DNA from 4 places in the Syntrophomonas sp. UBA5494 genome. Region 1 is predicted to be linked to each of the others. Evidence: riboswitches for the same ligand, from Rfam matches in the RefSeq annotation. Region 1 holds a riboswitch; each other region holds the start of a gene.
What was found. A riboswitch is a leader RNA that binds a small molecule or an ion and turns the genes downstream of it on or off. The one in region 1 is predicted to bind molybdenum cofactor.
Positions count from the first base shown of each region.

Region 1 (7,727 bases):
GGATATAAGAAATGAGATCTTTATAATCAGCGCTGTCAGTGGGTGAATCGATATAGCCGGGCAGAATGTGATACAGCAAAGCCATGTCGGTGGCGCCTTGAACGTTGTTTTCACCGCGCAAGGCATTGATTCCTCCACCGGGGCGTCCGATATTTCCCAACAATAACTGTACAATGGCAAAAGCCCGGATGTTTTCACTACCCACCGTATGCTGGGTAATTCCCATGGCATAGCATATGCAGCCCGTCTTATCCGGAGCAGAAGTTGCGCAAAACATTTTCAAGACCTCCCGGTACTTGCTTTGGGGAGATCCGGTTATTTTGCATACCGTATCGATGTCATAACGAGAATAGTGTTGCTTCATGAGTTGGAAAACGCTACGCGGGTGCTGCAGGGTTTCATCCTTCAAGATATTGTTGTTTTCATCGTATTGATAATCCCAGCTGCTAACATCGTAACTTTGCTTAGTTTCGTTCCAACCGGAAAAGAAACCGTCTTTAAACTCATAATCATCTCTGACAAGGAAAGCTGCATTGGTATAATTGACCACATAATCATGGTGATAGAGCTCGTTGTCCAGAATATACTTGATCATGCCGCCCAGGAAGGCGATATCGGTGCCAGAACGCATAGGACAATAAAGATCGGCCACTGCGGCAGTTCGTGTGAAACGGGGATCTACACTGATTATTTTGGTCTGGCGTTTAGGATCAAAACGCCCCTTGTTCAGCCATTTCATACCGATGGGATGGTTTTCGGCCAAGTTGCTGCCCATGATTAAAGCACAGTTGGTATTTTTCATGTCAATCATGGAGTTGGTCATCACTCCTCGTCCGAAGGAAGGAGCCAGGCCGCCCACAGATGGTGAATGGCAGAGCCGGGCCTGAGTTTCCAGGTAAACTACACCCAGCGAGCGCATCATCTTGGATAGTAGATAGCATTCCTCATTGTCCAGGGCTGATCCTCCAATTGAGGCTATTTTTTCGGTCCGGTTAACGATTACTTCACTTCCATCAGACAATGTCTCTTTGTGAATGAAACTCTCATCGCGGGTCTGCTTGATCCGCTGGGCGATTTCATCCAAAATCCAATCCCACTCTTTTTCTTCCCATTTCTCTGATCCAGGAGCCCTGTATAAAGGCTTTGCTACCCTCCTGGGATTGATGATCTGCTTTCCGGTTTCAGGTTCATATATTTCTCTCAGATTAAACATGGCTGAACCTTTGGGACAGGCGCATCCTTCATTAACCGGATTATCAGGGTCTCCAACCACGCTCAATAACTTAACAAATTTATCATCCTTTTTTTCCGCATAAACTACCAGACCGCATCCAGAACCGCAATAAGGACAAACAGTTGGTACCGGACTAACATTTTTTGTGCGCAGTTCTTTGATTACCGCTGCAGAAACAATGAGATTAAAACCCAAAGCCGACCCTAAACTTGCAGCTGCAACCGTAGCTCCGCCTCTTTTTATAAACTGACGGCGGGTTATTTTGCCGTTCATTCTCTTCCCCCCATTCAAATCATTGCGATGCAAAGGAATGATGATTACTGCCATTGTGAGATTCTAGATTACATTTGGACTAGCTTGTCACTAAAATTATTAAGCCTGCGAATCTTGCTATGCGGTCCTGACCAAACTTTTTAAGGTGTCCGCCCTAAAACGAAAACCTCCTAACTTTAATCAGGAGGCTGGTCACAGGATGTACACTGACCATAAAGCCGCAGTTTGGTGCGGCTTCCTCCTTGCCTGAAAAGCCAAGAATGAAGTAGCAGTTTGCCTCAGGACTCATAACCTTCATAATCAGATCTTGGAGACTGAGAAAACTGTTCCGGTAGATGACTCTTTTCCAAGCAAGGGAGATAAAACCGTTTCCAGATTTACCGCGGCTAAATCCCCAATGGCTGTCGCTTTAGGGGAATCAGCTCTGGAGTCAGCGTAAGACATATTAAATTTTGACTATTATGCGAGTATACAGGGTTAAAGCAGTACTGTTTCAACAGTGAACATAGGAGAGCAAATTCCTGAAAGGCTATATGGATTCATCACCTTCAACCGGGCCAGTAGCTGGTATTAGAATGGAAAGCAGTCATACCGGCATAGCGGATAGGTTGAGAAAGGCTCCCATTGGTTTAATTCTCCATTTTTGGCACTGTAGTTTGAAACAAAACGAACCACCGGTTCATATGAAGCATGTCACATTAAACGCTTTGTGGTTGACATAAACCCTGCACTTGAAAGCACTTTCTCACCTCCTTTAATACCGTTATCTTAGCGGCTGGAATAATGAAAACATTTCAGCTTAATAAAAGCATTTTGTTTATAAGCGGAAAAATGAATTCATTGCACCAACTATTATAGTTCTGCATATAAATTTATATTCCTTCTAATAATATTATATATAACCAAACATTATATATGCTAACAACAACAAACCCTCCCGAGATGGAGGGGAGGGGCGTTTCGCCCTTGACGGCAGGCAAGCGTAATCCCCACTGAATCATACATGAGGAGGATACGCAACGTTGCAAGGGCTGGTAATGCCTCAACATAAATTTTAATCATCTAAATGCATATGCGGAAAAAATGGCACGAATCAGCCAATGATAAAAGGCGGTTAGAGCTGGTTCGCTATATTTAAGTAAACTGATAGTGAGCGAAAATAAATCCCCGCTTAATATTGATAAACGGGGATGTAACATATTACTCGTTAACTACGGTTAAGATTTGCCGGCTAACCCGTAAATTTCTTATTAATACCAATTGATTCTTGGCTTCAGTGGCATTCGTCACTGTATTCCTTGACGATGTAAATGGGCCTGCGCTTGGTTTCCAAATAGGTTCTGGAAACATATTGGCCGACTATGCCGGTGCAAAACAGCTGAATCCCGGTAATAAACAGCAGAATACAGACCATAAAGGGCCACCCGTATATAGAACCGCCCCATAATAGGTATTTAACGGCCATGGCTACAATCATTACAAAAGATACCAAGAAAAAAACCAATCCTATCACCGAAGACAACGCCAACGGAGTGGTGGAAAAGGCCATGATCCCATCCAGTGAATAAGAATAGAGCTTCCAAAACGACCATTTAGTCTGGCCGGCAGCTCTTTCCTGATTGTCATATTCCATCCACTTGGTTTTAAAACCTACCCAGGCGAAAATACCTTTGGAAAAACGGTTATATTCACAGATCTGCAGAATGGAATCCACCATTTGGCGGCTCATCAGCCTGAAATCCCGGGCTCCATCCACCAATTCAATATTGGAGATAGTATTGATTATGCGGTAGAATTGCCTGGCGAAAAACGACCTCACCGGCGGCTCGCCTTTGCGGGTGGTTCTTCTGGTGGCAACACAGTCATAGCCTTCATGCTTTATGATAAGGTACATATCCTTGATCAGCATGGGCGGATCCTGCAGGTCAGCATCCATGATAGCCACATAATCACCCCGGGCGTTTTTAAGACCCGCATAGATGGCCGATTCTTTTCCGAAATTACGAGAAAAAGACAGATATTTAACCCGCTGATCCCGGCGCTGTAAATCTTTAATTACGGGCAGGGTGCAGTCCTGTGAACCGTCATCGACAAAAACGAATTCAAATGCCACAAACGCCATATCCGCAGCCAGTTTTGACACCTCGGCATAGAAATATGGCAAAACCTCCTGTTCATTATAACAGGGCACTACTATCGAGATTGTTTTCATTACAGCACTTCTCCTTGACCTTTATCTTGAAATACTATGTGCTTGCTAAACAGGTAATTGGATATGACCACTATTATATTGGAAATTATTTTGGTCAATAAATCATTGGAGTGAAGCACATCGATCATCACATACATTATTGTCATGTCCAGCAGACCGGAGAACAGGCGGCAGCCAAAAAAGGCCAGACATTGTCCCAAAATGGGAAACAACCCCCGGGCTTTGCTCTCAAAAACAAAGAGATGATTGGTGGCATAAGCGAATAATACCGACAAGATCCAGGCTATGAGGTTGGCCTTCAGGTAAGGTAAACCCGCCAGTTTGGCCAGGCCGGAATAGGCCAATATATTGATCAGTGTGGTAAGGCCGCCGTACCCCAGATATAAAACCAGAATCTTATATTTCTGATATTTGGCCTCAACCTGCATATATCCACAAACCTTCTCGGTTAAAACTCAATTTGAATCAATCCAATCTGTGTCTGAGCAATTCTGTAGACTACTAGTGTATTTTTCCCACAAATGGATAAACTATGCATAGTATTTGTTTGAACTTGTATGCCGGTTTTGCCCTTTATCTGACCTGTGACGGGCAGCGCCCGGAAAAATTGCTTGGTTTAGATTTGCATAAGGTTTTTTAGAAATAGAAGAAGGTTGAGATGAGAAGATATAATTTGTTGAAGTATTTATGGGTCGTATTGGGGCTGGTGGGTTTATTGATCATAGCCTACGTGCTTTGCCAAAGCCCTCAGCCCGGGGTAGCCGATCAGGGCGATTTTGACAGGGTCATGAATGTTTCCGGCCTGGAACTCAAACCGGAGCAGATTAATGACCCCGGTTTTGTCAGGTTCCTGGACTACCCGGTAACCGAATACAGAATCTCTGCGGTCAGCGCCCCCAACCTGCTTAAGCGCCTAAGCGCCACCAGCATGGCTTATCTGATCACTTTGATAAACTCAATATGCCTGTTATTGGGAAAGGATACTTTTAAAACCGCATATTTGGCTGCTGCCTATGTAATCATGTACTCGTGCGCCTTTTATGTAATATTCAAGCACCTTAATGTGAAAAACCGGTTGAAATTAACGTTATTCGTATTGATAGCCTTTTTTGTGTTTTTGGACGGCAATTACCTGGTGTGGTTCAACAGTTTGTACGGGGAGCCCATGATGATAACCACACTGGCGTTGTATATCGCGGCATGGCTTTACTATATTTATCACCGCTATATAGTAAAATCGGCAAATACCATATTCCTCACCATGGTGCCTATATTCGCGGCGGCCTTTCTGTTTCTGGGCTCCAAATTGCAGGTTATATCAGCCCTGCCGGTTATTATACTCATGCTCATAAATCTGTGGAGAGAAAACCGGGGGTTGTTGAAACCGCGTCAAGTATGGCTGTTCGGAATTTTTTCCCTTATTCTGGTCGCATATTCGCTGGGATATGCTTATACCAATAAGCAGATGAGTGAGTATACCCGTTATAATTCGTTGTTTTACGGAATATTAAAGGATTCCCCCAACCCCGCTCAAGACCTGCTTGATCTGGGATTAAGTCCCGACATGGCAGCAGACGCGGGAAAACACGCTTTTTTGGAAGAGCGGGAATATGTCAGATATGTTCCCCTCAGTGATATAACCAGGGAAGAATTCTATAATAAAATCAGCAATGCTGATCTGGTCCGGTTTTATATTACCCATCCGCAAAGGCTGGCGGCAGGAATGCAATACACTGCGGATCATGCCTTTACTACTTCAACTGTGCTGGGCAAATATCAAAGGGCGGACATTGAGAAACCGGTGAGCGAATTTGACAGATTCACCGCTTGGTCATCCTTAAGGGAGAAATATCTGCCCAGGAGTCTCTGGTTTTTGATATTTTCTTACGGTTTGGCAACAGGCGTTTCCGTACTGATGTATATAAAGAGGCGGGGAGTAAAAGAAGTTGAGTCAGGTTTGCGGCTTTTCTGGGCGGTGATGCTGATTGGCCTGCTGCAATTTCCTATGCCGCTGGTAGGGAACGGACAGGCTGATACCGCCAAGCAGCTGTTCTTGTTTAATTTTACCTTTGACATAGTTCTGGTGGTTTTATCTTGCTTGACACTGAGCCTATTGATAGATTTCTGCCGTTCCCCCAAGACCGCACTCCATCGCAGTGTGAAAGGGGGCGCCTTTTAATCGGGGGCAAACCTATTCTTCCGATATTTACTAGAAATATGGTATAGTGACAGCAATTAAATATTTATAGATGATCGGCCATTTCCGCACAGAGTATACAGGAGATGGTGAACAGAACCAAGAGGAGGTGTTATTATGTCCCAAGTTATCGCCTGTTACAAATGGGTAGTTGATGAAGCGGATATTAGAATTAATACTGATTTGACGGTTGATTTGAGCAAAGCCAAGGGAAAAATCAGCGACTATGACAAAAATGCCATTGAAGCAGCAGTTCAGGCCGCCGCTTCACTGAATGGCAAGGCAATAGGACTTACCTTCGGCACTGCAGAGGCGAAACCGTCGCTCAAAGATGCGCTATCCAGGGGACTCGACGAAGCCTGGTATATAAACGACCAGCAAGCCGGTCAGGCCGATGGCGCCGGCACTGCCAGAGCCTTGGCGGCTGCCATAAAAAGAATGCCGGATGTGAGCCTTATCATCTGTGCGGAAGGAGCCAGCGACACCTACGCCAGGCAGACCGCACCCCGCATTGGCGCACTGTTAGACCTGCCGGTAGTTACCTCGGCAGGTAAAATTGAGATCAGCGGAAACACCTTGACTGCCGTCCGTATACTGGATGACTGCCTGCAGACAGTAAAGGTGGAGCTCCCTGCTGTAATAGCGGTGCTGCCGGAAATCAACCCCGCACCCATACCCGGTCTTAAGGCGGTTCTGGCGGCCGGCAAAAAACCGGTTACCGAATTGAAAACGCAAGACCTGGGCATCGATCTGGCGCCTAAAACCTCTGTAACAGAATTTAAGGGCTATATTATGAACCGCAAGAACATCATCTTCAATGAAGGCCAGACTGCCGACAAAGTCAATGCACTGGCAACTGCGCTCAGAAAGGAAGGTGTGCTTTAATGGCAGGCGTTTACATATACAGCGACAAAACCGATATTGCCCAAGAAATCATTGGATTTGCCAGAGCGGCAGGAAAAGAAGCCATTCTGTTGACCCTGAGCGAAAAAGATGCCCAGGCCCTGCAAAATTCCGGAGCCGATAAGATCTATGTTATCGACGGCAAGAGTGAGCTGATAGAAAATTACTCCAAAGCCATCGCTGATTTGTTGACAAAGGCGAATGCAGAATTTTTCGCGGTTGGCGCCACCCCCCGGGGAAGAGATTTGGCCGCCAGGGTAGCCGGGTATCTGGATTGCGCGATGGTCAGTGACGTATCCTCCATCGAGTATAGCGGCCAGAACTTACAATGTGTAAGGATGATGTACGGAGGTGCGGTACAACAAAATGAAGTTTTATCTGGCCTGAGTGTTGTTACCGTTTCAGCCGGAAAATTTGAGACGGTTAAAGGTGAAGCCGCCATACAAACCCTGGAACTTGAAGCCGACACCCGGGTAACCGTGGTGGAAACGGCACCTGTTGTTAAAGTGGGGGTAGACCTCGGCAAGGCTGATAAAGTAGTTTGTGTGGGCATGGCCTTGGATAAAGCCGAAGATCTTCAGATAGCCCGGGATCTGGCCGAAGCCGTCGGAGCAGAGCTCGGCTGTACCAGGAGCATAGCCGAAGAAAGGCACTGGCTGCCGGTAGAGAGCTATATCGGCATATCCGGAGCGGTTATAAAGCCCAGGCTGTATATGTCCATGGGTGTATCCGGACAGATTCAGCATGTCTATGGGATTCGCGACGCACAGCTAATCGTTGCTATCGACATCAATGAGAAGGCTCCCATATTTAAGGCTGCGGATTACGGCATTGTAGGAGACCTGTATGAAGTAGTTCCACTGCTGACCGAAGCACTGAAGAAATAACGCTTTTAAAAAGGGCTTACT
Region 1 covers NZ_DIPG01000015.1:25,070-32,796, reverse strand. The annotation lists partial or broken gene fdnG (formate dehydrogenase-N subunit alpha) at 1-1,507, opposite strand, end outside; molybdenum cofactor riboswitch at 1,831-1,949, opposite strand; gene B3W37_RS02055 (glycosyltransferase family 2 protein) at 2,781-3,719, opposite strand; gene B3W37_RS02050 (GtrA family protein) at 3,719-4,147, opposite strand; gene wsfD (glycan biosynthesis hexose transferase WsfD) at 4,378-5,898, shown strand; gene B3W37_RS02040 (electron transfer flavoprotein subunit beta/FixA family protein) at 6,034-6,801, shown strand; gene B3W37_RS02035 (electron transfer flavoprotein subunit alpha/FixB family protein) at 6,801-7,706, shown strand.

Region 2 (7,727 bases), on a different contig from region 1:
TGTTGTGGCCATTGTGGAAACGGATTCCTGTGGCGTAGATGCCTTGCAGGCCATTCTGGGTTGTACCTTCGGCAAAGGCAATTTAATTTTTAAAGATTATGGGAAAGCGGTCTATACCGTAATTAACCGCCAGGATGGCCGGGCGGTGCGAATTGTTCAGCGAAGATCAGCCTCTAGCGGGAAAACCGGACAGCGTTATCGTGAGCTCAAAGGCCGTGAAGATCTTAATCCGGCTGAAAAGGAAGAAATGGAGCAAGTTCTGCAAGAACTGTTTGAGCAGTTGATGACCTGCCCTTATGAAGAGCTGTTTGACTGGCAGGATGTTGATGTAAAACTGCCTCCAAAAGCCAGTATATATTCGACCCTGACCTGCAGTCATTGCAAAGAGGGGGTCATGGAACCGAGGGCGATTAAAACAGCGGATGGGGTATTATGCATACCCTGTTTTGACCTGCAAAGGAGGTAAATCGTTCATGTGTGAAGCCAATGTCTATCTGCTGCGCGACGGGCAGGAAGAACTCTTGATGGAAAAGGTGGATAGGGTTATTCCCGGGGAAGAACACACCCTGTTCATGGAGAATATATTTGGGGAACGCAAGGTCATCAAGGCTCGTATCCGTGAACTGGAACTGGTGCACCACCGCATCATAATTGAAGAGATCCCTCAACAGGCCGTAGTTAGGGAAGGAGAGTTGTGGCTGGAACCGGATACTGACCACGGCCATTTTCATGAAGGTGAAGAAGTCGGCCTGAAGCTGTTTAAGGGATATAATATGCAGCCCCAAAAAGATGCCGATTTGGGGGGCGTAACAGCTTTTATGGCCAATAGCGGGGGGAGACGCGATCTGCAGATTCACCATCATGAAGGGCAGTATATGCTTCACCCCGGGCAGGAAGCTGACGGACTGATTCAGGTGATCGTCCAGCAGTCTGGAAACAAGCAATTGTATGCCAAAATCCTGGTTGAAATTGGTCATCACCATCATCATCACATTGAGGCCGTAGGTCTGCCTGTGGAGATCGTACCCAGCGGATACAGCCATGCCCGCATCGGCGAATATTATGAGGTGCAGTTATCAACAAATGGCCAGCCTCTGGCGGGTGTTGAAATAAAGGCCACCTATGCCGGCGCCGGTGGTCGGGAATACCCGAGGCGGCAAAAGACAGACCATCTAGGTCAGGCCAAATTCTTTTTATCAGCACGAGGGCACTATCTTTTTTCCGCTGAACATGATGGCATAATAAGCACTTTTACCCTGGTCAAAGGTGTTTAAATTTAATTTTCCTCGTTAAGGGGAGATACTGGAAATAGTCTTATCAGATTAAAGTCATTAAAAAACCATGAAGTTGTAACGGGATGAAACCGAAACGCTTCATGGTTTTATTTTGACTGGGCGAGGTGTTTCCCATGTCCATCTTTACACCCGCAGCCAAGGTTTACAACTGATTTACTTGCCTGAATGCAACCGAAACCTTTGTTATTAAATTGCAACGCTCTATTGCAGGAAAAATATTTAGCAGGTAGAATATATAAATTAGAATAGATGAATTAGAATAGATAGTTAACATCATTTTATGAATTACAATTAAATAATTCTCCAAGCCAACAGACCTAAGGCTTTCGCAAAGCTATGGTTAATTGGCCGGGGTATAATTGGAAACGATTATGCCTTCCCGTATTGTGAGTAGGAGATGTCTTGGTACGGCAGACGTTAGCGCTATAATGCGCCTGCTTAGCTTTTTGTGTTTAATTACCCGGCCTCTCTACGAGTCCGGGTTTTTAGTTGTTTTTTTCGTGTAATCGTAATCGGCCTGAAGGAGCACATATGCACGAATTGTCTTTAATAGCGGGGATGATGGATTTGATCCGCAACAGCGCAGACAAAAACCAGATCACACAAATAAGCCGTATCAAACTGGTTGTCGGCAAGCTTTCCATGGCCCTGCCGCATAGCCTCAGCTTCGCTTTTGAAACCCTGGCTCAAGAAGAGCTGTTTAAAGATGCGGAATTGCTGATCGAAGAAAGGGAGATCTGTTGTCAGTGCCAGCAATGTCAGCAACAATACGTTGCTGAGATGCCGTCCCGGCTTTTCTGCCCTTACTGCGGGAGCAGTGACACTCAGATGCTTACCGGACGGGAATTATTTATCGAATTCTACGAAGGGGATTAATGAGAAATGGCTCAAATTCGTATGGAAACCAATATTTTGGGAGCTAATGATATGCTGGCCGCAAAGAACCGCCGCATCTTCAAAGAGGCCGGAATGTTGGTGGTCAATTTGATGAGTTCGCCCGGTTCGGGAAAGACCACCCTGTTGGAAAAAACCATTGAAGGTATCAAAGGGCGCATCAGGCTGGGCGTAATCGAAGGCGATCTGTACACTGATCAGGATGCCATGCGCATTGAAAACAAGGGCGTGGAAGTGGTGCAGATCAATACCGAGGGTACCTGCCATCTGGATGCAAGCATGGTGGAAAAGGCCTGGCGCCGCCTGGCCCATCATCCCATCCAACTGTTATTTATAGAAAATGTAGGCAATCTGGTATGCCCGGCCGAGTTTGACCTGGGCGAACATTTTAAGGTCGTGGTTTTGAGTACCACCGAGGGTCATGACAAAGTATTAAAATATCCCCTGGTTTTCAACCAGGCCAGGGCAGTGGTACTCAATAAAATAGACCTTTTGCCATATACAGATTTTGACATGGATGCTTTCAGCAGGGACCTGCAACTGGTAAATCCTATGGTTAAAGTTTTTCGAGTTTCAGGTCGCACTGGTGAAGGAATAGATCAATGGAACCAATGGTTGTTAGAGGAGGTGGGAAAGCAGCACTTTTAAAGCCAAGCTAGATTAGAGAGAAAAATAGTGATTGGGATTATATGGCAGCTTATTCACAAAATTTGTTTCGGGGGGAATAGGTAAATGCCTACCAAACTAAGCAGACGTGATTTTATACGTCTTTGTGCCGGAAGTGCGGCAGCGATATCAATGACGCCATTGCTGGCACCACTACTTACCGAGGCGGCTGAAGCAGGTGCGCCCCCGGTAATCTGGCTGCAAGGGGCCGGCTGTACCGGATGCTCAGTATCTTTACTCAACACCGTACATCCTGACATACAAAAGGTTTTATTAGAGGTTATCAGCTTACGTTATCATCCCAATATATCCGGGGCCGCTGGGGATTTGGCCATGGAGGAAGGGATCTTTAAAGTCGCCGAAGAGTACAAGGGGAAATTCTATCTGGTAGTTGAAGGGGCGGTCCCCACTGGTGCAAACGGAAAATTCTGTATGGTTGGGGAAAGAGACGGGCACCACATTACTTTCGTAGACCTGGTAAAAGAAGTGGGCAGCAAAGCCGCAGCCATTTTGAACTTCGGAACCTGTTCAGCATACGGCGGAATTCCAGCTACTCCGCCCAATCCTACCGGCTGTAAATCGGTTCCCGATATTGTGAAAAACGTTCCTTATATAAATGTACCCGGTTGTCCTCCGCATCCCGATTGGATGGTGGGTACTATTGCCCATGTATTGCTATACAATGATATACCTGAGCTGGATCGCTTTGGCAGGCCGACCATGTTCTTTAAGGATATCATTCATGACAATTGCCCCAGAAGGCAATATTTCGACAACGCCATATTTGCCAAGAACTTGAGTGAACCGGGATGTCTTCTGGAAGTAGGATGCAAAGGTCCTATCGCTCACTGTGACTCCACCACCCGCCTGTGGAATGGCGGTACAAACTGGTGTATCAAATCAGGTGCACCCTGCCTGGCTTGCACCGAACCACAATTTCCCGGCTGGCCGGTATATGCGCGTGTGCCTGAGATGCCTATCGCTCCTGGTATTACCGCTACCACTGATCAGATCGGGATTGTGCTGGGGGCAGCTACCGCAGTCGGCATTGGCGGACATTTAGCCGGCAATATCGCCACCGGGCGTATTGGCCCTAAAAAGCACAGTGATGAGAAGGATGGTGACAACTAATGGCGCAGAAAATCATAATAGATCCCGTAACTCGTATAGAAGGACATCTGAAGGTGGAAGTAGAGGTTGAAAACGGGGCAGTCATAGACGCCCGCACCAGTGGCACTCTTTTCCGGGGACTGGAACTGATCATGCGCGGCCGGGATCCCCGGGATGCTCAGCAGATTATGCAGCGCATTTGCGGGGTATGTCCTACCGCTCATGCCACCGCCGGCACCCTGGCTCTGGATGATGCTTTTGGTATCCAACCGCCTCCAAACGGAAGGATTATACGCAATCTGATCTTCGGAGCCAATTATATACAATCCCACATTCTGCATTTTTTCCATCTGGCGGCTCTGGACTATGTCAAGGCCCCGGAAGGGGTTATGCCGTTGAATCCTCAATACGCCGGGGATTACAGGCTGCCTGCCGACATCAACGCTCAGGCGGTGAATAACTACCTGAAAGCCCTGGAAATGCGCCGCAAAGCCCAGGAGATGCTGGCCATCTGGGGCGGCAAAATGCCGCATGTTCAGGCCATCGTTCCCGGCGGGGTTACCGAACTGCCTGACACTCAAAAAATTTATGAATTCCTGGTGCGCCTGGAAGAACTGACTGATTTTATAAACAATGTATATGTTCCTACCGTGAAGGCGGTGGCGGGAGTATATTCAGATTGGTTCGATATCGGGCGCGGCTGCATGAATATGCTGGCTTACGGCGGATTCCCTCTCGAAGAAGGGGAGGACCATATTAAAAAACAGAAATTCTTCCCCAGCGGGGTGTATGTACGCGGACAGTACAAAGAACTCGATCCTTCGTTGATAACAGAAGAAGTCAAATACTCCTGGTATAAGGATGACACCGGCGGCAACAGTCCGGATATGGCAGTAGTCGAACCCGATGCGGATAAGACAAACGCTTATTCCTGGCTGAAAGCCCCGCGCTACAACGGAGAACCCATGGAAGTAGGGCCTCTGGCCCGCCAGTGGGTGCTCAAGCAAAAAGACCTGGTGGAAATGGGTCCCAATAAGGCTTTTTCCGTTATGGGACGTCACTTTGCCAGGGCGGTGGAGACCTCAGCCATGGCGGCTGCCATGAAAGAATGGGCATTGCAATTGAAGCCGGGCGAACCGGTAGCTGCTCCGCACAAGATACCTGCAGACGCACTGGGTATGGGCCTCACTGAAGGTTCCCGCGGAGCCCTGGGACACTGGCATAAAATCGAGCATGAACGCACCAAGGTATTGAACGCCGTGGTTCCTACTACATGGAACGCCGGTCCCAGGGATGTAAACAATGTGGCCGGGCCGATGGAGCAGGCTATTATGGGGGCGCCTTTGGCAGATCCGGCCAATCCCATTGAAGTGGTTCGAATCATCAGATCAATGGACCCCTGTCTCGGGTGCGCCATCCATGTTATGACTCCGGACAAGAAACAGATCAGCCAGTTCATCGTAAACTAGGGGGTGTTGATAAATGAAAAAAATGGAAAACCGGCACTCCATAGCTATTCGATTGTTTCACTGGAGTAATATGATCAGTATTACCCTGCTGATTCTGACCGGGTTCTATATTCATGCGCCCAACAGCTTCAGGTGGCTGTTTTCAAACATGGATACCCCCCGTATGCTCCATTTTGCCATGGCCTATGTCCTGCTGTTTGGGGTGATCGGACGGGTGTATTATGCCATCGTGGCCAAAGACGCTCATAATATCGTATTCCGGCCTATTAAAGACACCCTCAATTTCCCCAGCATGATCAAGTATTATCTATTTATGGCAGACAGCCATCCCTATTACGGGAAGTATAATCCCGGCCAGAAGATGATGTATACCGGCTGGCTGTTTATGGCACTGGTGCAGATTATAACCGGTTTTGTGCTCTACGCTCCCAATGCCTTCCCGGCTTTGGCTGGTTGGATGGGAGGGCTATTAGCCGTCCGCATTATTCACTATGTGGTCAACTGGTTATTCGTATTGTCGGTTGTAGTCCACGTTTATCTGGATGTATCAGAAGGCATCCCGGTGCTTATGTCCATGTTTACCGGAAAGATTCCGGCAGGAGCCCATGGGGCCCCCGGTGAATCCCATACTGCAGACAGCGATGGCCGCAGTCTGGGTGCCTAAGGAGGCTTGCCTTGAAGCTTATCGTGGCTGGAATCGGAAATGTATTGATGAAGGATGACGGCCTGGGTGTTTATGTGATTCAGAAGTTGTCTGAACGCCCCTGGCCGGAACAGGTTGAACTGGTAGACGCAGGCATCGCCAGTTTCGAAATCTTGGATGTATTCTGCAGCGCAGATCACATCATTGTAGTAGATACCATGACTGCCGGAGGAGAGCCCGGTACCATATACCGGGCCCCTCTGGAAGAATTGGGGCTGATAAGCAATCCTGCAGTGACCTCATTGCACGAGTTGCATTTCACCGAAGCCATCAAGATGGTTAACCTGATGGGGTACCACCCTCAGGTAATCGTCTTCGGGGTTGAACCATACCAGGTCGAACTGGGCATGGAATTGAGCCCGGTAATCGCGGAGAAAATACCCCGGTTATTGGAATTGGTTGAAGCGGAGATTCATCATATTATAGACAGTAAGTAGATAGTCGCTTGCTTCAAGCATGCTAACGGCTTTGGGGCAGAAATTCCGGTCTTTCCGCCATTGCGAGGCTGTTTAAACCACTGCTTCTCACGATTATTGTCCCGATATCCGCCAACGCGGTGGGGGTAGTATATGACTCAACATATAAGCAGTAAACGTTTTACTATTAAAGGAATCGTCCAGGGGGTGGGATTTCGGCCTCACGTATACCGCCTGGCGGTGGGATTGGGACTTAAAGGCTGGGTCTTGAATTCGTCCAGCGGGGTGTTCATAGAAGTTGAAGGGCTAACCTCAAGAGTAGATGAGTTTATCCGCACCCTGCTGGAACAGCCTCCTCCTCTGGCGGTAATCAGGAGCTGCCAGGAAGAAGAGCTTCCTATACAGAATTTTGCGGATTTCGTAATTTTGGAGAGTGTCAAGCAAGAAACCCGTGAGGTTATGATATCCCCGGATATCGCCATATGCGGCGACTGCCGCAGGGAAGTCCTTGATCCTGGTGACCGGCGCTATCGCTATCCCTTCATAAACTGCACCAATTGCGGACCGCGTTTTACCATCATTAAGGATGTGCCCTATGACCGGGCCAAGACTACCATGGCAGAGTTTCCCATGTGTCCTGAGTGTGAGGCCGAGTATAGGAATCCACTCGACCGGCGTTTTCATGCCCAGCCCAACGCCTGCCCGGTCTGCGGCCCCGGGGTATGCTTGACGGATAAGGATGGTAAGGCAAATCATGCCAGTGTTATCGATGTATTAAAATCAGGGGCTATAGTAGCGGTTAAGGGCCTGGGAGCGTTTCATCTGGCGGTGGATGCCAGCAACCGCAACGCAGTACGCCAACTGCGGCAGCGCAAACTGCGGGATGCCAAACCATTTGCGGTGATGGCCAGAGACCTTACAGCGGCCAGGAAATATTGCCTTATTTCCGAACCGGAAGAGGCTTGGCTGGCTTCAAGACAGGCCCCCATCGTAGTGATGAAGAGCCTGAACAATCCTGTGATTCCAGGAGACCTCTTGCACCCCGGCCTCAATACTCTGGGGGTGATGCTGCCATATACCGCCCTCCACTATCTGCTGTTTGATGAAGAATTGGACCTGCTGGTAATGACCAGCGCCAATGTCAGCGATGAGCCGATTATCACCGACAATTATC
Region 2 covers NZ_DIPG01000147.1:9,297-17,023, forward strand. The annotation lists gene B3W37_RS16460 (FmdE family protein) at 1-466, shown strand, start outside; gene B3W37_RS16465 (CooT family nickel-binding protein) at 474-1,274, shown strand; molybdenum cofactor riboswitch at 1,585-1,708, shown strand; gene hypA (hydrogenase maturation nickel metallochaperone HypA) at 1,827-2,171, shown strand; gene hypB (hydrogenase nickel incorporation protein HypB) at 2,178-2,837, shown strand; gene B3W37_RS16480 (hydrogenase small subunit) at 2,922-3,986, shown strand; gene B3W37_RS16485 (nickel-dependent hydrogenase large subunit) at 3,986-5,434, shown strand; gene cybH (Ni/Fe-hydrogenase, b-type cytochrome subunit) at 5,448-6,098, shown strand; gene B3W37_RS16495 (hydrogenase maturation protease) at 6,110-6,574, shown strand; partial or broken gene hypF (carbamoyltransferase HypF) at 6,707-7,727, shown strand, end outside.
Region 2: linked by a shared signal. The riboswitch ahead of hypA (hydrogenase maturation nickel metallochaperone HypA) and the one ahead of fdnG (formate dehydrogenase-N subunit alpha) in region 1 are both predicted to bind molybdenum cofactor.

Region 3 (7,727 bases), on a different contig from region 1:
AAAGTGGACCGGATCGTCAAGGTCTATTCCCAGAGTGGCAAAAAACATGAACGTATCGGCAAATACATTGACCGCGTCGGCCTGGAGGAATTCATAAACCAGCTGGAGAGTTAGCCTTTTTGGTTGGGTATTGGTGGCCAAGCAACATCCGCGTCTCCCCATTCATCTCATCGTATAGTTGAAGCGAAGTCTAAGTCCGCTGCGACGGAGATGCGCAGCAGTCGACTTTATGAAATAGTTCTCCTGAAGCCGGTATCGATCAGGCTTTGCCTTTCTCCCGGGCGATGCGTTGGAATTTTTCGCGCCCGTTACGGGGTGGAACGTGCACAACCGACCGGCGGGACATGGTTACAGAGCTATTGGGGCAGAAGTTTGCGCAACCCCCGCATCCCAGGCAGACCTTCTCATCCACAAACGGGACCTCGTTTCCATCCCGGTCTTCCTCCATGGCGAGGGCCCCGATCAGGCATTTATCAGCGCATATACCGCAGCCGATGCAGTTTAAGGAATCGAATACCGGAATGAAGTTGCTGGGATGGGTGGCATACTGTCCGTGTTTGTTGATGCCGGTCATAACCACGCAGCAGCATCCGCAGCAGTGGCATATATAAGTGGGCTTGTTCAAGACATTGTCGCAGTTATGGACTAACCCCAGGGCTTCGGTTTCATCGAGCACCCGCAGCAAATCGTCTACGCTGGCAGGTTTACCCAGACCCCGCCTGATTATCCACTCCGCAGCCGGGCCCAGGGTAGTGCATACTTCAAGCGGCGCATCACAGGCTCTACCCAGATGCTGTGCTTTATGGCGGCAGGGACATATAGAGAGCGAGCCCCCGCCGGACTGGCGGATGATCTCCCCGGCCCGCTCATAGTCCAGGACCTCAGTCTCGACCGCTATGGGTATGAGGTGTTCATACACCAGTGTGCGCATGAATTTGGTGTCCCGCCCGGCGAACTCAGTCTGAACCTCTTTATTATCAAAATAGCTGCTGAAAAGCTTGGCCAGTTCCTTCATATCAGCTTCCCTGCCGGCCCGCATGAAAGTATACTCAAAAAAGCCGACAACCATCGGTGTCAGCATATAGTAAAACGTATCCTTACGGGGCAAGTCCATCACCAGTCCCCGTTCAGCCATGCCATCCAGTATTGGTTTCAATCGTTCCATATCCATACCGGTAATACCCGCGATTTTTTCGATACTTACCGGAATCATCGGGAACTTGCTTCCTATCATAGCCTCGCCTTCGGTATAAAGGCGCTGCAAAATTGCCATCAGGGTGTCGTTTATCGGCGCTCCCACCGGATTTTTATTGAGGCGTACCGCCAAAGCACGATAGACCTCGTCTTTGGAGTGAATTATGTGCCCCATAAAATAACCTCCTATACAGTTCGTACTCAATAATAGTAACACAAAACCGAATTTTTCTTGTACCAGCGACGGGAGCGGGGGAAGGTGACGGACGCAGGTCTCCGGGAAAGGCATGGATACGAGACTGAGTAAATGGGGTTGGAAAGCATCCCACTTACGCCTTCCCATGCTTTACTCTCTTTTGTCGCGCTTGCCTCCCTACTAGCCTTTAGCCCCAAAAATTACGCCCATCCTTATTATCTAATGATGGGCGGTTTGGGGGAGCTAATCTAATCAACTAACAGAGGATCTTCAATGAATGTGGTAAACTGGAAATCGTGGTCATGGCCGAAGTTGGTGGTAGTTTCACCCTCTACAAAGTGAATATGCTTATCGTGATCGATATAAATTGCCGGACCCGTTCTTATCCCGATTTCATGGTAATGATTGAAGAAGAAATCAGTGTTGACCAGAATGGCGTGGACATGGCTTTTTCTGTACGGAATCGCTTCACTGGTAACGCCCGCGAACCTGTGGTTATGGAGAATAGCACCCTCTAATGTAGTGCTTCCAGCGAATTCGTGAACATGAGTCTGAATTGCTTCGCATTCCCGCTCACAATGATCCGGTATACAATCATTCTTGGCGGCATGGATTTTAATTTTTGGCAAATGAGATACCTCCTTCCAATTAATTGGTATATCATATGGATAATTATTCCTGGGTGTTACACAGGGCAAAGCGATCGCATTATAGATTACTGGAAATGACTTGATCAAAGAATTCAGAGTTCTTTTTCATCTCATTTTTTAAAGCGCTTCCCCTATCACCTGCGTTTGTCGAAATAATGACAGGCGGATTGCTAAATTTTTACTATATGTTACGCGATATAAAAATCAATCCAGTTTGATTAGGAGGAGACAGTTATGGATCTGGCGCAACGAATTGAAGATCTGCGTTGTAAACTTGATAGGCTGGTTGTGGAGAAAGGACTGCAAGATCCCTTCGTCAGTGAACTTAGTGAACGATTAGATGTACTTATTACCGAATATTATCGGGACAACTTCCGGCCTGTCTGACGGCGGCTCCTTTGATATCCCATATATTTTCATATATGGGAGTGACCGGAAGAAAAAAGCAAATACCATTGCAGGAAATAAGTCTTTTTTGCTGAATACTGGAAATAGCAGGAAGCTAAGATTTGCAGTGAATACCCATTGTAAAGGCTTGCTTTTGCGATTAAGCAGGTTCTATTGTCGAAAACGCCACAACTCAGATACAAATCTTGGAAATTGACGCAATATTTAATAAATATAAGATATATTGATATGTGGACAGCGGTAAGTTAGAATTGAAAAGCCGGGAAAAATGCTATGCTGAATTTAAGGAAGCGCTCAATGGAATTTGTCCATAACATGCCGACAACATTGGTTTTATTGAATTACTAGTACGAAGACACTTTTAACGTTTATTGGGAAGAAGTAATTATCGCATTATATGGCACATCGACAAATCAAGGCTTATCTTTAAAACCCCGGTAAATATTGAGTTCAATGAGTAACTCAAAATAACCTTGAGATCCTGCCGACTATTTTAGTGTTTAGTCTGCCGGGCTTAAATGCTATATCCTTCCGAAGGTCGGAGATCCATTTAAATAAAATCCATAGCGTATTGGTATCAAACTGGATATATTGTCCGATCCTGCAAGGGGTTCTAACCTGCTGCGTATTGTTAGTCGGACAATTTGCTTATGGTACAAAGGGGAATTGATCATGGATATCATTACAAAAATAGAAGACTTACGCTTAAAGCTGACTAAACTGGGGGAAGAGAAAGGATTAAAGCATCCCGACGTTATCAGGTTGAGCAAGCAGCTAGACGACCTTATCATCCAGTATTATCGAGTTCACCCGGAAGAGAGAAAAGAGTAAATAGCCAGGGTTGACAACTGGGGACGGTGGCAAAAAGGACCGTCCCCAATTGTCGCCGTCCCGTGCCTCCGGCCTCATAGACATTTATTCACAAAGATGTCTTTGTTGCTTAACTAGTCTTTGAATCCGAAACTGCGGGCGATCATGGCATAAGTGGTAACCGGCACCCCATATTGCCGGCCCATACGCACCACTTCAAATATCAGCCCGTCTATTTCCGAATCCTTACCCTGCTTTAAATCCCTCTGCATCGAAGTAGAGGCCTTGGGTGACAGATTATCAAGAATCTGCAGATTGGTCTTAACGATGTCCACGCTGAAGTGAATGCCCATGGCCTCGGCCAGGGTATCGATTTCCCGCATCAAGGTGATAAAGGCATCCCTGACCCGCCCCTCCTTCTGCATTTCTCCGGCATCGATATCATAATAGGCTCCGCAAGCCGCCATCGGGGATACATAAGAGAATTTCTGCAGGGCGTCCCTTTGGATGTTATCCGATATCAGGGCGGTGAGGCCGCTTTCCTCCAGATCTCTAGCCACATCTTCAAGCGCCGGCCGGTACTCATCGGAGTTTCTCACTCCGTATACCACCCGGAAAATGTCGCCGGCCTGCAGGATGGCGCCCGGCCTTTTGATCTCAGCGGCTATATAAATGCATCCATCCGTCACCAGGATTTCCGGCAGCATGGCCTGCAGCCTCCCGCCGGTGCCATAAATATTAAGCAAGGGGATCACTACCGTATCTCGGTGGGCGACCCTATTTATAAAAGGGATGGTATCCAGCAGCGAATAACCTTTCACACAGATGAATATCACATCGGGCTGCTCCCGGTAATGATGCATGTCACTGGCTTTCATGGGATAGACTGTGTAATTCCCTTTGCGGGTGGTCTCCATTTTCAGACCGTGTTCCCGAATAGCCTCCAGGTGCTGCCCCCTGTCAATGACGGCGACATCTTTGCCCGCTTCGGTCATGAAGGCCCCAATGCTTCCGCCCGTACCTCCGGCTCCGATTACAAGATATTTCATATTGTCCTCCGCAGTGTCGTCAAATTTCCTTTAATGATACCAATTAACTACATTAATCCGCTAGGGGCAAGAGATGAAGCAAAAGTGTCGTCTCCGTTGCTTCCTTTTGTTCAAAAGGAATTATGTAATTTTTTGTAGAAGTTAGTTTTTAAAAATAAGGGAGCGGGATTTATTATGAAGGGACTTGTTAACTGGGAAGCACTGCAGAAGCTAAGCTTCGGTCCGGCATATGAACGAATGAACAGCGACCCCGCAAAAATGTGGGGCCAGACCGCAGTCATGTACAACAAGATGGTTCAGTTGGAGAAGGAATATACCAAAAGCCAGGTGGAGACTTTTATTCTGGAACCCGAAGACACGGTTCTCGATATAGGATGCGGTCCGGGAAGGTTGGCAATCCCGGTAGCCCAGAAAGTCGCCCGGGTTACAGCGCTGGATGTCGCTCCACAGATGCTGGAAGTATGCGAAGGCAACGCCCGGCTGGCCGGAGTGGACAATTTGTATACCCGCTTGCTTAACTGGGATGATGCTATTATCGGGGACAATCTGGAACAGCATGATGTGGTTATCGCCTCCCGATCAGCGGGTTTACACGATCTCGTCAAGCTAAATGGGGCAGCCAGGAAATATGTATTCGTACTGAGTTTCGCTCAAAGCCCCAGCCTCAAACATGCTCGGGACAGCTTGTTTATCGGAGCATCTGAAGAGGTGAAGCCACTGCCCCCCATGAACCGCATGCTGGGTTATAACCTCACCTTCAATATCCTCTACGACCTGGGTATCGATCCATCACTAAAGGTAGTCACAGATGGTTTTACTGGCAGTTATGGGTCGCGGCTCGAAGCCTACGATGATCTCAGGGTATTATGCGAATTTCCGCCCGAGAACGAGCACATTTTCCGCAGCAATGTCGATAAATGGCTGCTTGATAATCCTGACGGCAGCTGCACTTTCCGCATCGAAACCAAAACTTATATAATGTGGTGGGAGCCTAAACCCCTGAATGTTTAGTCGGCCCAGGCCGGAATTATTCGCATTACGCATTTCAGCAGCCCGGGAAATACATGAAATTCCTACATTTAGGTTTCTCATGTTAACTTGGCGAGAATATGGTAGAATTTTGTTAGTTATTTAGTTATCCAGAGTGATTAGCTTATACTTCTGACAAATTATGCAATGCGGGTACCAATCGAATAGAATATCTGGGACTTCGAGTTTTGGTTCCTAAAGGCTGAGCCCATGGGCCAAAACCGATGAGTTTGTTGGGAAATCGGCAAGCTTTCCGTGTTTGAGAAGAAGGCCATTATAACCGTTTATCAATAAGATAGGCATGTGTTCTTATGGCGCATGCCTATCTTTTTGATGAAATATAATTTCGATTGGGGGTACATAAATGAGGAGAAAATGGTTCGTTTCTATGATGTTAGTCATCGCTGTGATGACGATGGCCGCAGGCTGCGGCAAGGCGCCTCAACCCGCCTCAACCGCTCCCCAGCGCTCAATAGTGGATATGGCCGGGGTTGAAGTGAAACTGCCCGCCGAGGTCAATACCGTAGCCAACTGCTGGCCTTCCAGCAACCAGATCATGATAACTCTTGGCGCAACAGCCAAACAGCCTGCCTATTTCAATATTCTCAAGACTGAGAGCTTTACCTGGATGCAGTACGTAAATCCTGCTATCAAAGAGAAACCGGGCTTTGGCAGCGGTTCCACGGTAAACGCCGAAGAACTGCTGGCCTTGAAGCCGGACCTGGTAATCACCGCCAACGCTAATGACGCTGAGGCTTTCCGCAATGCGGGTCTGACAACTATGTACATGATGTTCAATAATTACCAGGCTCTTAAGGAATCGGTTCTGAAGACCGGTGAAGCACTCGGCGGAAATGCGGTCACCCGGGCTCAGGCTTATGTAAGCTACCTGGATGGCAATATCAAACTTGTCCAGGATCGCCTGGCCGATGTCAGAGCTGAAGATAAACCAACGGTTTATTATCTTGACGGGCAGGCCGGCAAGACAGCTTATTCTACCGGCGGATCGGGAACCATGCAGGAAGAGTGGATCAACATGGGCGGTGGGAAGCTTGCAACTGCTGAACTATTTCAGGGTATGAACAAAGAGATCACCCCTGAGCAGCTGCTCAAGCTAGATCCTGATTATATCGTGATAGGCGGCCTGAACCAGGCCAGCGCTTATAAAGCCCTGATGGAAGATTCCAACCTGGCAGATTTGAAGGCCATCAAGGCAAAGCATGTCTATCGAGTTCCTCAGGGTACTTTCCAGTGGGATCGCTTCGGGTCCGAATCGGCTCTACAGGTAGTGTGGATGGCTAAGACCCTGTATCCCGACAAGTTTGACGGTGTGGATATGAAGCAGATGACCATAGATTTCTACAAGAACTTTCTAAGCTACGATCTTTCCAGTGAATATGCCGATGCCATTCTGGCAGGCAAGAATTCACCCACCGGGCTATAGCAAAACCCTATCCCGATCTCCATAAAGCACTTAGGTGGCAGGGCGGCGGCTCTGCCGCCTTGCAGATTGATGCAAAAGGATTATGTCATGAATAGCACCAGTGTGATTGAAAGCAAAACACCCCGCCATCAGCGGCCTCTCGCCGGAGTGCTGCTCCTGCTGTGTCTGGCGGTCTTTATCCTGTCTATAGCGGCGCTTTGTCTGGGTCGCTATTATGTCAGCTATGAGCAGGTAGTCCGCATTTTAGGATCCTATGTATTCCCCGTGGACCCAACCTGGACTCAGACCATGCACAACGTGGTCATGAATCTGCGCCTGCCCCGAATATTGGCAGCAATTCTGGTGGGTGGGGCCTTGGCTCTTTCCGGAGCCACCTACCAGGGCATGTTTGAAAATCCTCTGGTATCCCCGGATATACTGGGGGTCTCATCCGGGGCCTGTGTGGGCGCCGCCGCAGCCATTTTGCTGGGCTTAGGCAATACCGAGATTCAGCTGTTCGCTTTCTGCGGCGGTATCACAGCGGTCAGCATGGCCCTGGCTATCCCTACCTTGATGCGCAGTAAATCGACCATCGCCCTGGTTCTGTCGGGTGTCATCATCAGCGGGTTTATGATGGCCTTGTTAGGCCTGATGAAATACATTGCCGACACTGAGACCGAGTTGGCGGACATGGTTTACTGGCAATTGGGGAGCATCGCCAAGGTTACCTATGAGAACTTGTTTGCCACCGCCCCCATAATGATTCTTACCGGCCTGGTTTTACTGGCCATGCGCTGGCGTATCAATATCCTCTCCCTGGGCGAGGAACAAGCCCGAACTCTTGGGGTGAATCTGCGTTTTGAACGCGGAGTGGCCATTACTTGTTCCACCTTGTTGACTGCCTGCGCGGTATGCTTGAGTGGCACGGTGGGGTGGATCGGACTGATAATGCCCCATATAGCCCGTAT
Region 3 covers NZ_DIPG01000111.1:30,957-38,683, forward strand. The annotation lists gene B3W37_RS12410 (NAD(P)/FAD-dependent oxidoreductase) at 1-114, shown strand, start outside; gene B3W37_RS12415 (4Fe-4S dicluster domain-containing protein) at 260-1,369, opposite strand; gene B3W37_RS12420 (YmaF family protein) at 1,639-2,010, opposite strand; gene B3W37_RS12425 (Spo0E family sporulation regulatory protein-aspartic acid phosphatase) at 2,275-2,427, shown strand; gene B3W37_RS12430 (Spo0E family sporulation regulatory protein-aspartic acid phosphatase) at 3,121-3,279, shown strand; gene B3W37_RS12435 (ketopantoate reductase family protein) at 3,393-4,307, opposite strand; gene B3W37_RS12440 (class I SAM-dependent methyltransferase) at 4,482-5,318, shown strand; molybdenum cofactor riboswitch at 5,504-5,622, shown strand; gene B3W37_RS12445 (ABC transporter substrate-binding protein) at 5,701-6,780, shown strand; gene B3W37_RS12450 (FecCD family ABC transporter permease) at 6,850-7,727, shown strand, end outside.
Region 3: linked by a shared signal. The riboswitch ahead of B3W37_RS12445 (ABC transporter substrate-binding protein) and the one ahead of fdnG (formate dehydrogenase-N subunit alpha) in region 1 are both predicted to bind molybdenum cofactor.

Region 4 (7,727 bases), on a different contig from region 1:
TACCATACGCTAAGTATTAGTCGGTCAACATAAACAACTTTCCGGTAGACGGGTCTTTGTAAACCGTACCCATTCTTTCGTAAACCTCACCTTGACCCTGAGTTTCGATCAGGTCTTCACGTATCTCGGGGATATCGGTCATCTCCCGCCCTTGTTCCAGGGTTACGCTCTGCCCTAGACCAAAATCAACATTCCAGTTGATGGCTAGGGCTAGCATTAGTCCACAGGCAAAAACCAGCATGGCATCAACAATATTAATAGCGCCCTCCAGAGGATTAACTTCTTCTTGCCTCCATCGACTATTTCTCCTCAATCCTCCGCCCACGTGACAACACCTCCATTAAACTTTCCATTAAGGCTTCTAGAGTACTCAAATAATCCTCATACCATCTTTTGCGCAGACGAGAGACAGCAAAAGCAATGCCTCCGGCAGCCAAACCGGTTACTGTAGCATCAAAAGCAGTAAGCAGTGAATCAGCTAATACTTTGGGATCACCCTCACCCAGAGCGATCAACCCCGGCCCCAAAGGAATTAGGGTTGCCATTAAACCCAACATGGGACCCAGTCGGGTCACCAGATCAGTACGATTAGTTATACGCACATAATTCAATTCTTCATTAGTCAGCAGTCGACGCGCCAAAGCCTGCAAGGAAACAGCAGGCAGATCTTTATTTTGGAGCAGTTCACTAATGGCCGCCTTTTGGCGTCGGAATAGCCGAACACCTTCAACTTGCTGCATGATTTCCGCAACATTCTTTTCCTGAAACTCATTTATCAACTCGGACACATTTACCTTCATCTTGCGCCGTTCGGTCAAGGCTTCTACCAGTAGGCCGCCTAATTCCACCACCGATAAAGCTAACATGAATAAAAGTACGGCAATGGTAGGAATTAATAACCCGGATGAAATGGCATGCATCATTTCTTTCAACGATAGTAAGATGGTCATGTTTTATAATCGCTCCTTTGTAAATTGGGCATATTTTTGGCCGGCTCCTGAAAGGAAGAATATCAATAGCATTATGGTCGAATAAATTTTCATACGATCCTGGGCTACTTTTAACGGTAGAGGGATGGTATCAGCCGACATTTCAAAAACCTGCCAGTTGTCATTGACCGGCTGCTGCGAGACCTTGCCAATGCTAGAATCTCCTGCAAGATCCTCTATCTTAGCCAGGTATTGGGCCCGCTCTTCCGGTATGGTTGACTCGGCAGGAAGGGTTGCCTTTGCGGAGGTGTTCGGATCCGGAACAGAAGCAACCTCCGGTTTCGGTTCCGGTTCTGGCAACTGCTGTACAGCAGGCTCAGGGAGGTTTGGCTCGGTACTATTTGTTATTGGAGCAGCTTCCTCATCTTGCTCCTCGTCTGGACCGTTCACTACACAGGTGGCTTTATGATTACCGTCTACGGTAGCAACCGTAATGACAGCCGTTCCTGGGCCAACAACTGTAACCAGGCCGCGATTATCAACTGTGGCAACCCTGGTATCACTGGAACTCCAGATCAGATCCTGATTCGTAGCATTAAAGGGGGTCACTGTCGCCTCCAGCCGGAATGTGCTCCCTACCGGCAGGTCGATTCTATTCCTATCCAGAGAAATTCCCGTGGGCGATCCACCCGGAACCTTGGTCGGATCTACGGCCTTGCCGCTCATATCAGCGGTAAATTTAAATGTTACCACTTCGCTGTCCAACTTTCCGGGGCCAATGGTTATCATTTTAATGATAGTGTCTTCTTTTACTTCAATGGGTTTATTAACACCTTTTACATCACCGCGCTGATCCCACCAGCGGCTGGCGCTCCAGTTAAACATGGGACTATTGATGGTCGGAGTACTGCCATCAGTAGTGTAGTAAATTTTATCCTCGTTATTATTCTTATTGCTTAGTTCAATCTCAGTTCCTACTGGTAATACAGTTCCACTGGGGATATTGGCCTTGGGGTTATCCCACTTTTCGGGAGCGCTAGCAAGAACCTCAATTCTATTTACATACTTAAGAAAAAGGTTGTTGGTCTGCTCGGTTACCGCCCGCTGCCCTAATACGAGCATTAACGCATCTCGGTCGTTCATAGCAGCCGGGTCATCACTACCCTCGGCACTGACCAGAGCCAAAATAGGTTCTACCTCTTCGGCGCCCTCAGAAGACCCGACAATACTTCCGTCGGTAGGATGATTATCCTTTAAGCCTAGAAAATAGTAACGTTTGTCTTCTAATAGTTCTTTAACCGTTAGGGTCACATCATAACCGTCACTGGATATGAACTTGATCAGTGTAGCATCATCCTTGATTCCAGCCTGATTGAGCAATTCTCTTAACTTAACCCCTCGTGCTGTATACCAGCGCTTGGTCGGCCAGGTATTGATCACACTATATATGTGCTCATACTGCTGCATCGCTTCCAGCTGATTGAAGGATAAGGTAAGCGGATTAGCCACACCCTCTCCAGTGATCTCAATTGTGTCTGCGGCTTCAGCTATAGCAATATCAGGTATTGCCAGGCGAGAAAAAAACAATATAAGGAGAAGCCAGGCCATTAATAAGAGCTTAAGATTGGTTTTTTTAAAACTGGTAGAATACACAGCCATACTCTCCCTCTATCGCCTTCCTGGTTCCGCTTACGGTTTGGTTGCTGTGTCTATTTTTGGACTAGGGCCTATGTAAGGCATTAACGATAACGGTAGCCGCCTCAGCCCTGGTTGCATTTCCCTGGGGACGCACAGTGTTATCAGGATATCCATTTATTATTCCGTTTTCCACTGCTGTTGCTAAAGATCCCCTAGCCCAAGCGGAGATACTGCTTTCATCTCTAAATGCTATTTCTTCTATTACCGGAGTCAACTCAGCCACATTCACGATCATGTGAGCCATTTGCTCACGAGTAATATATTCATCAGGCCCAAATTTGTTATCGCCATAGCCCTCTACTACACCGTGATATGCAGCCGTAGAAATGGCCTCTTCAGCCCAGTGGCCGGCAGTGTCAGCAAAGCCTTTTCCACTCTGGGACTTGAGGTCAAATGCTTTTACCAGGATTGAAGCGAATTCCGCCCTGGTAATACAATTGTCTGGTTTAAAGGTCCTGTCAGGATAACCGCCTACAGCCCCAAGTTCAATTAATTGCTTTACATTCTTTTCCGCCCAGTGACCGCTAATATCGGTTAAGGTAACCTCTACTGTATCGTTTGCCGCCATTACTGTAAATTTCGTGAAGTGGCTCACTGGCACGGTAATGATATTGCCAGATGCCTTGCCTGCAATGTCGAGCCACTTTTTCTGGTTTTCATCATAGTAGTAAATGGCCGGAGAGCTTTTAGGGCTAACCTTTTCAGGATCGTATTTAAGCTTAACGGTTACAGGTTTATTAAAGATATAACTGGTTTGACCATCGACGCTGAACTCGTAAACTCCAGCAATTATCTTAAAGCCGGCAGGTGCAGTCGGAGGCTTGCTGACCCGTGCTATTTTTACTTCAACTGGGCTGGTTCCGGCTAATGCTCCGGCAGGAATCTCAATAACAGCATCCTCTCCGAGTTTTACGATACCCCCTTCGCCCGGTTTGATTATTTTAGTCGCCACTGGGTTATCAGCCACCATTATGGCAAACATGGTAAAGTGATCCACCTGAATGCTAATGGTATTACCGGATACTTCGCCACCAATATCAACCCATTTCTTCTCTTTCTGATCATAATATTGGATAGTCAGGGTTTCATCAGCGGCTAATTCCTCAGCATTGAAGGTTAGCTTGATGGTAACCGGTTTTTTAAAACTGTAATTACCCTCACCGTCTATGCTAAACTCATAAACGCTGCCAAGAATTCTAAATCCTAACGGTGCAGCCGGAGGCTCGCTCACCCGCTCTATTGTTACGTCTACCGGACTACTACCAGTCAAAGCTCCGGCGGGAATCTCAATGACGGCTTCCTCGCCCAGGCTTACCTTCCCACCTTCATCGGGCGTTATCTTATCACTTATATTTGTCGCTGTTCCTGTAACCTTGTAGGTAAATTCGGCCACATCGCTGTTTAACTTACCCGGACCTATGGTTATAGCTTTTATGGTAGTATCTTTAGTCAGCACGATGGGCTTGTTAATCTCTTTAACAGTCTCTTCGCCCCTTGAGGCCCACCACCGTTTGGCTACCCAATTGAACATAGGACTGTCTAGATCAGGGGTACTGCCATCAAGAGTATAGTGAACCTTATCCTCATCATCGTAAGGACTATGTAGTTCTACCTCCGTTCCTGACGGTACAGTTCCACTATCAGGATCTGCCGTCGGCTCATCCCATGATTTTGGAGAGTCGGTGAGTATTTCTATTTCGCACACGTATTTTACGAATTGAGGACCAGTTTGCTCCGTAACCGCTCGCTGACCCATCATTAAGAGCAATGCACTGCTATCGTTCATATAATCCGGGTCATCAGTACCCTCAGCACTGACCAGGGCGAGGATAGGCTCGACTGGTGTCGCACCTGCCGAAGAGCCGGGAATATGCCCGTCAGCATCACCGCTACCGCTTTTAAAATTGGGAAAGCGATAACGCTCATCTCTCAACAGTTCTTTAACCGTAAAGGTCATGTAATAACCATCACGGGAAATAAACTTGATCTGCCGGGCACTTCCTTTTATCCCCACAATATCGAACAAATCGCTTAATGTAACCCCTTTCCCCACATACCATTTCTTAGAAGGCCAGGTGTTTATACAACTGTAAACCTGCTGGGACTGGGGCATATCTTCCAACTGGGATTGGGTAAACTCCTGCTGGTTTGTTACCCCATCTCCGGATATAGTTAATACAATGTCCCCGTCAGGTGGTTTAGGATCACCACCGGTAGCAGTAATCTTCTGCGTTACAACGGCATCAAGATAACCTGTGGCAATGACGATTATTGTGTAGTCTCCGATAGCAGTGAATACTTCAGAATCAATGGTAATTACACCAGCAGCAATACTGTATTTGTCGGTAATAGAAGTTCCATTTACCGTTACCTCGGCAATTTTCTCACGCCATAATTCATTATCAGCAAAAGTCAGCTCTATGGTGTTTCCCAATTTGTTGCCGGAAGTATCAGCAATTAAGGTCGGAGGGACATAGGCTTCATTTACAAGCAAAGTGAAATCAAAACTATCAGTATTTTCCGGTTCGGCACTATCGGTTACTGTCAGGGTAAAGGTAAAGGTACCGCTTTGGGTAGGCGTACCTTCCAGGGTTGCCCCGGTTAGAATCATCCCTGCCGGCAGCGATCCCCCCGTAATACCAAAGCTATAAGGCTCTATCCCCCCTACTGCCTTGAAAGTATGACCTTCGTATTCTTCATTTAAGACAGCATTAGCCGGGTTGTCATTACTAATTGTAAGGGGTACATAATACGTAAAAGCAACGATATCACTGTCTTCTCTGCCAGGACCGATTACAATGGCCTTAATTGTAGTATCTTCTGTTATTTCAATGGGACGGTTTATTTCATCTAAATCATCCGCTCTCGATGACCACCAGCGGCTGGCAATCCAGTTATACATAGGGCTATCTATGGTTGGGTCACTGCCGTCCAAAGTATAATGAACCTTGTCCTCATCATTAAACTGGCTGTTCAATCTCACCAGTTCACCTACCGGCACCTCCCCTGGCTCTACCGATGCAGTGGGAACATTCCATTGAGATACGGGACCGGTAAGCACTTCGATTTTTATTACATATTTAGCAAATCTGGCATTGGTTTGCTGGGTTACCGCCCGCTGCCCGTACAACAGGTGATTCGCATCGATACGGCTGAAATTTCCCGAATCCAAAATATCATTATAAGACTGAGCGGAAAAACTCTGGTGGGCGATGATAGTTGGTACTGGCACAGCATCTGAAGCGTCACCAATGAGATGGCCAGGCAGGCCGGTATCCATGAAATTAGGGAACCGATACCTGGGTTCACGTAGTTCCTGTAAGGTAAAGGTGGCTTTAAAATCGTCGCTGGACTCAAATCTAATTTGAGTGGCCTCGTCATTTAGCCCGCCGGCCACCTCAAGCAACTCTTCCAATAATACACCTTGACCTCTGTACCAGCTCTTGGTTGGCCAGGTGTTAATAGTGCTGTAAATAACATCCTGCTGTTCCAAATAATAGTCACCAGCTAGTGGTTCTAGGCCCCGGAGCTGACTCTGGGTAATGGTAATTCCCGGACCGTCAAGCCCTGGCCCCGATATGGTAACGTCGCCACCGGCGGCATAAGCGGGATTAGGTGCTAGTAAACTCACCAAACCAACAATTAAAAACCCTATTAAAATAAAGAAAAGATGAAATTTACGTCTTTTATTTACCGTATTCATTAATAATCCTTCACTCCCTTTCTATGAAAAACCGCTCTATTACCAATACCCGGCCTAAATATCAGCATCCGTCATACTGAGTAACAATAAAAATCCATATTAAATTCAATATTTCAATAACCCCCATTCACGTATAGAAAATTGAAGGCAAATAATGAATAATTTTATGCTCAATAAACAAAAACCCCCTGCACGGACAGGAGGTTTTATCTAAAAGCTACTAATAGCAGAAAACCAATGACAGTTTTCTCGCAACCATATAGCTTATAGTACTCCTTTCCAGAAGGGAGGCAGAACCGTTTCCCGTTCTACCCTGTCGGCTTATTCACCATTTCCCACTGATTTAGGCAAATAAGCTCGGAGTTTTAGATTCTGTATAAACTGTTTGGATAATATTTCTTTTGTTTAAATCATTCTATTTAGACTTTAATTTTCCTGCATAATTTAACATTTATCTACATAGTAGTCGAGCTTTCCAGTCCGGTCTGGCCCCCGGCTCATACTCCTGCTGGCTTGGTGATAAGGTTTCTTTCACCAGCTCAGCAGACATCCTGGCCAAACACCAAAAAGCGCCTCATAAAAGAGGCGCCTTTTGGCTTGAACATGAATCCTGTTTTGCCAGGAGACAAATAATTTCTGGTTTCTATTTCTGGTAAGGAGTTACTATCCACTTCAGACAGCCATCTTTCTTGCCGCCAAAGATATCATAGCCTTTAACAATATCATTTAATGGAGCGCGATGGGTGCACAGGAAGCTGGTGCTGATCTTACCGGCCTTGATCAACTTGATCAGTTCTGGAATGCGATTGGCGTTGACCAGACCCATGCTGATTCTGATGTTCTTGATCCACAAGGTGTTCATGGCCAGTTCCTGGGGTTTTTCAAATACGCCGATCAGAGATACTGTTCCACCGGGTCTGACAGCATCGATGGCCATATCGAAAGTGGGTTTGAAACCATTGGCTTCGATAGTAGCGTCAGCGCCGCGTCCTTCAGTCATTTCTCTGATAGCATCGCCGGCATCCCCGTTGAGGGGATTGACTCCAACGTCAGCGATACCGTTCTTCACTGCCCAATCCAAACGTTCCTGATTGATGTCGACAGCCACTATCTTGGAAGGCCCCCACAGCCGGGCGGTGGTCATAGCGCACATTCCAACCGGTCCGCAACCCATAACCGCAACAGTATCGCCCGGTTCGATCTTGGCCTGTTCGGCGCCAAAATAACCGGTTGACAGGATATCGCCGACGAAGAGCACATCTTCCTCCGTCAGTCCCTCAGGAATGCTAAACATCCCCAGGTTGGCATGAGGTACCCGCACATACTCGGCCTGGCAGCCGTCGATCATATAGCCGAATATCCAGCTGCCGGTGGTGCAATGCGAATAAATCCCGCGT
Region 4 covers NZ_DIPG01000069.1:1,097-8,823, reverse strand. The annotation lists gene B3W37_RS07920 (DUF2149 domain-containing protein) at 17-325, opposite strand; gene B3W37_RS07915 (MotA/TolQ/ExbB proton channel family protein) at 300-923, opposite strand; gene B3W37_RS07910 (Ig-like domain-containing protein) at 954-2,582, opposite strand; gene B3W37_RS07905 (S-layer homology domain-containing protein) at 2,650-6,258, opposite strand; molybdenum cofactor riboswitch at 6,587-6,705, opposite strand; gene B3W37_RS07900 (alcohol dehydrogenase) at 6,974-7,727, opposite strand, start outside.
Region 4: linked by a shared signal. The riboswitch ahead of B3W37_RS07905 (S-layer homology domain-containing protein) and the one ahead of fdnG (formate dehydrogenase-N subunit alpha) in region 1 are both predicted to bind molybdenum cofactor.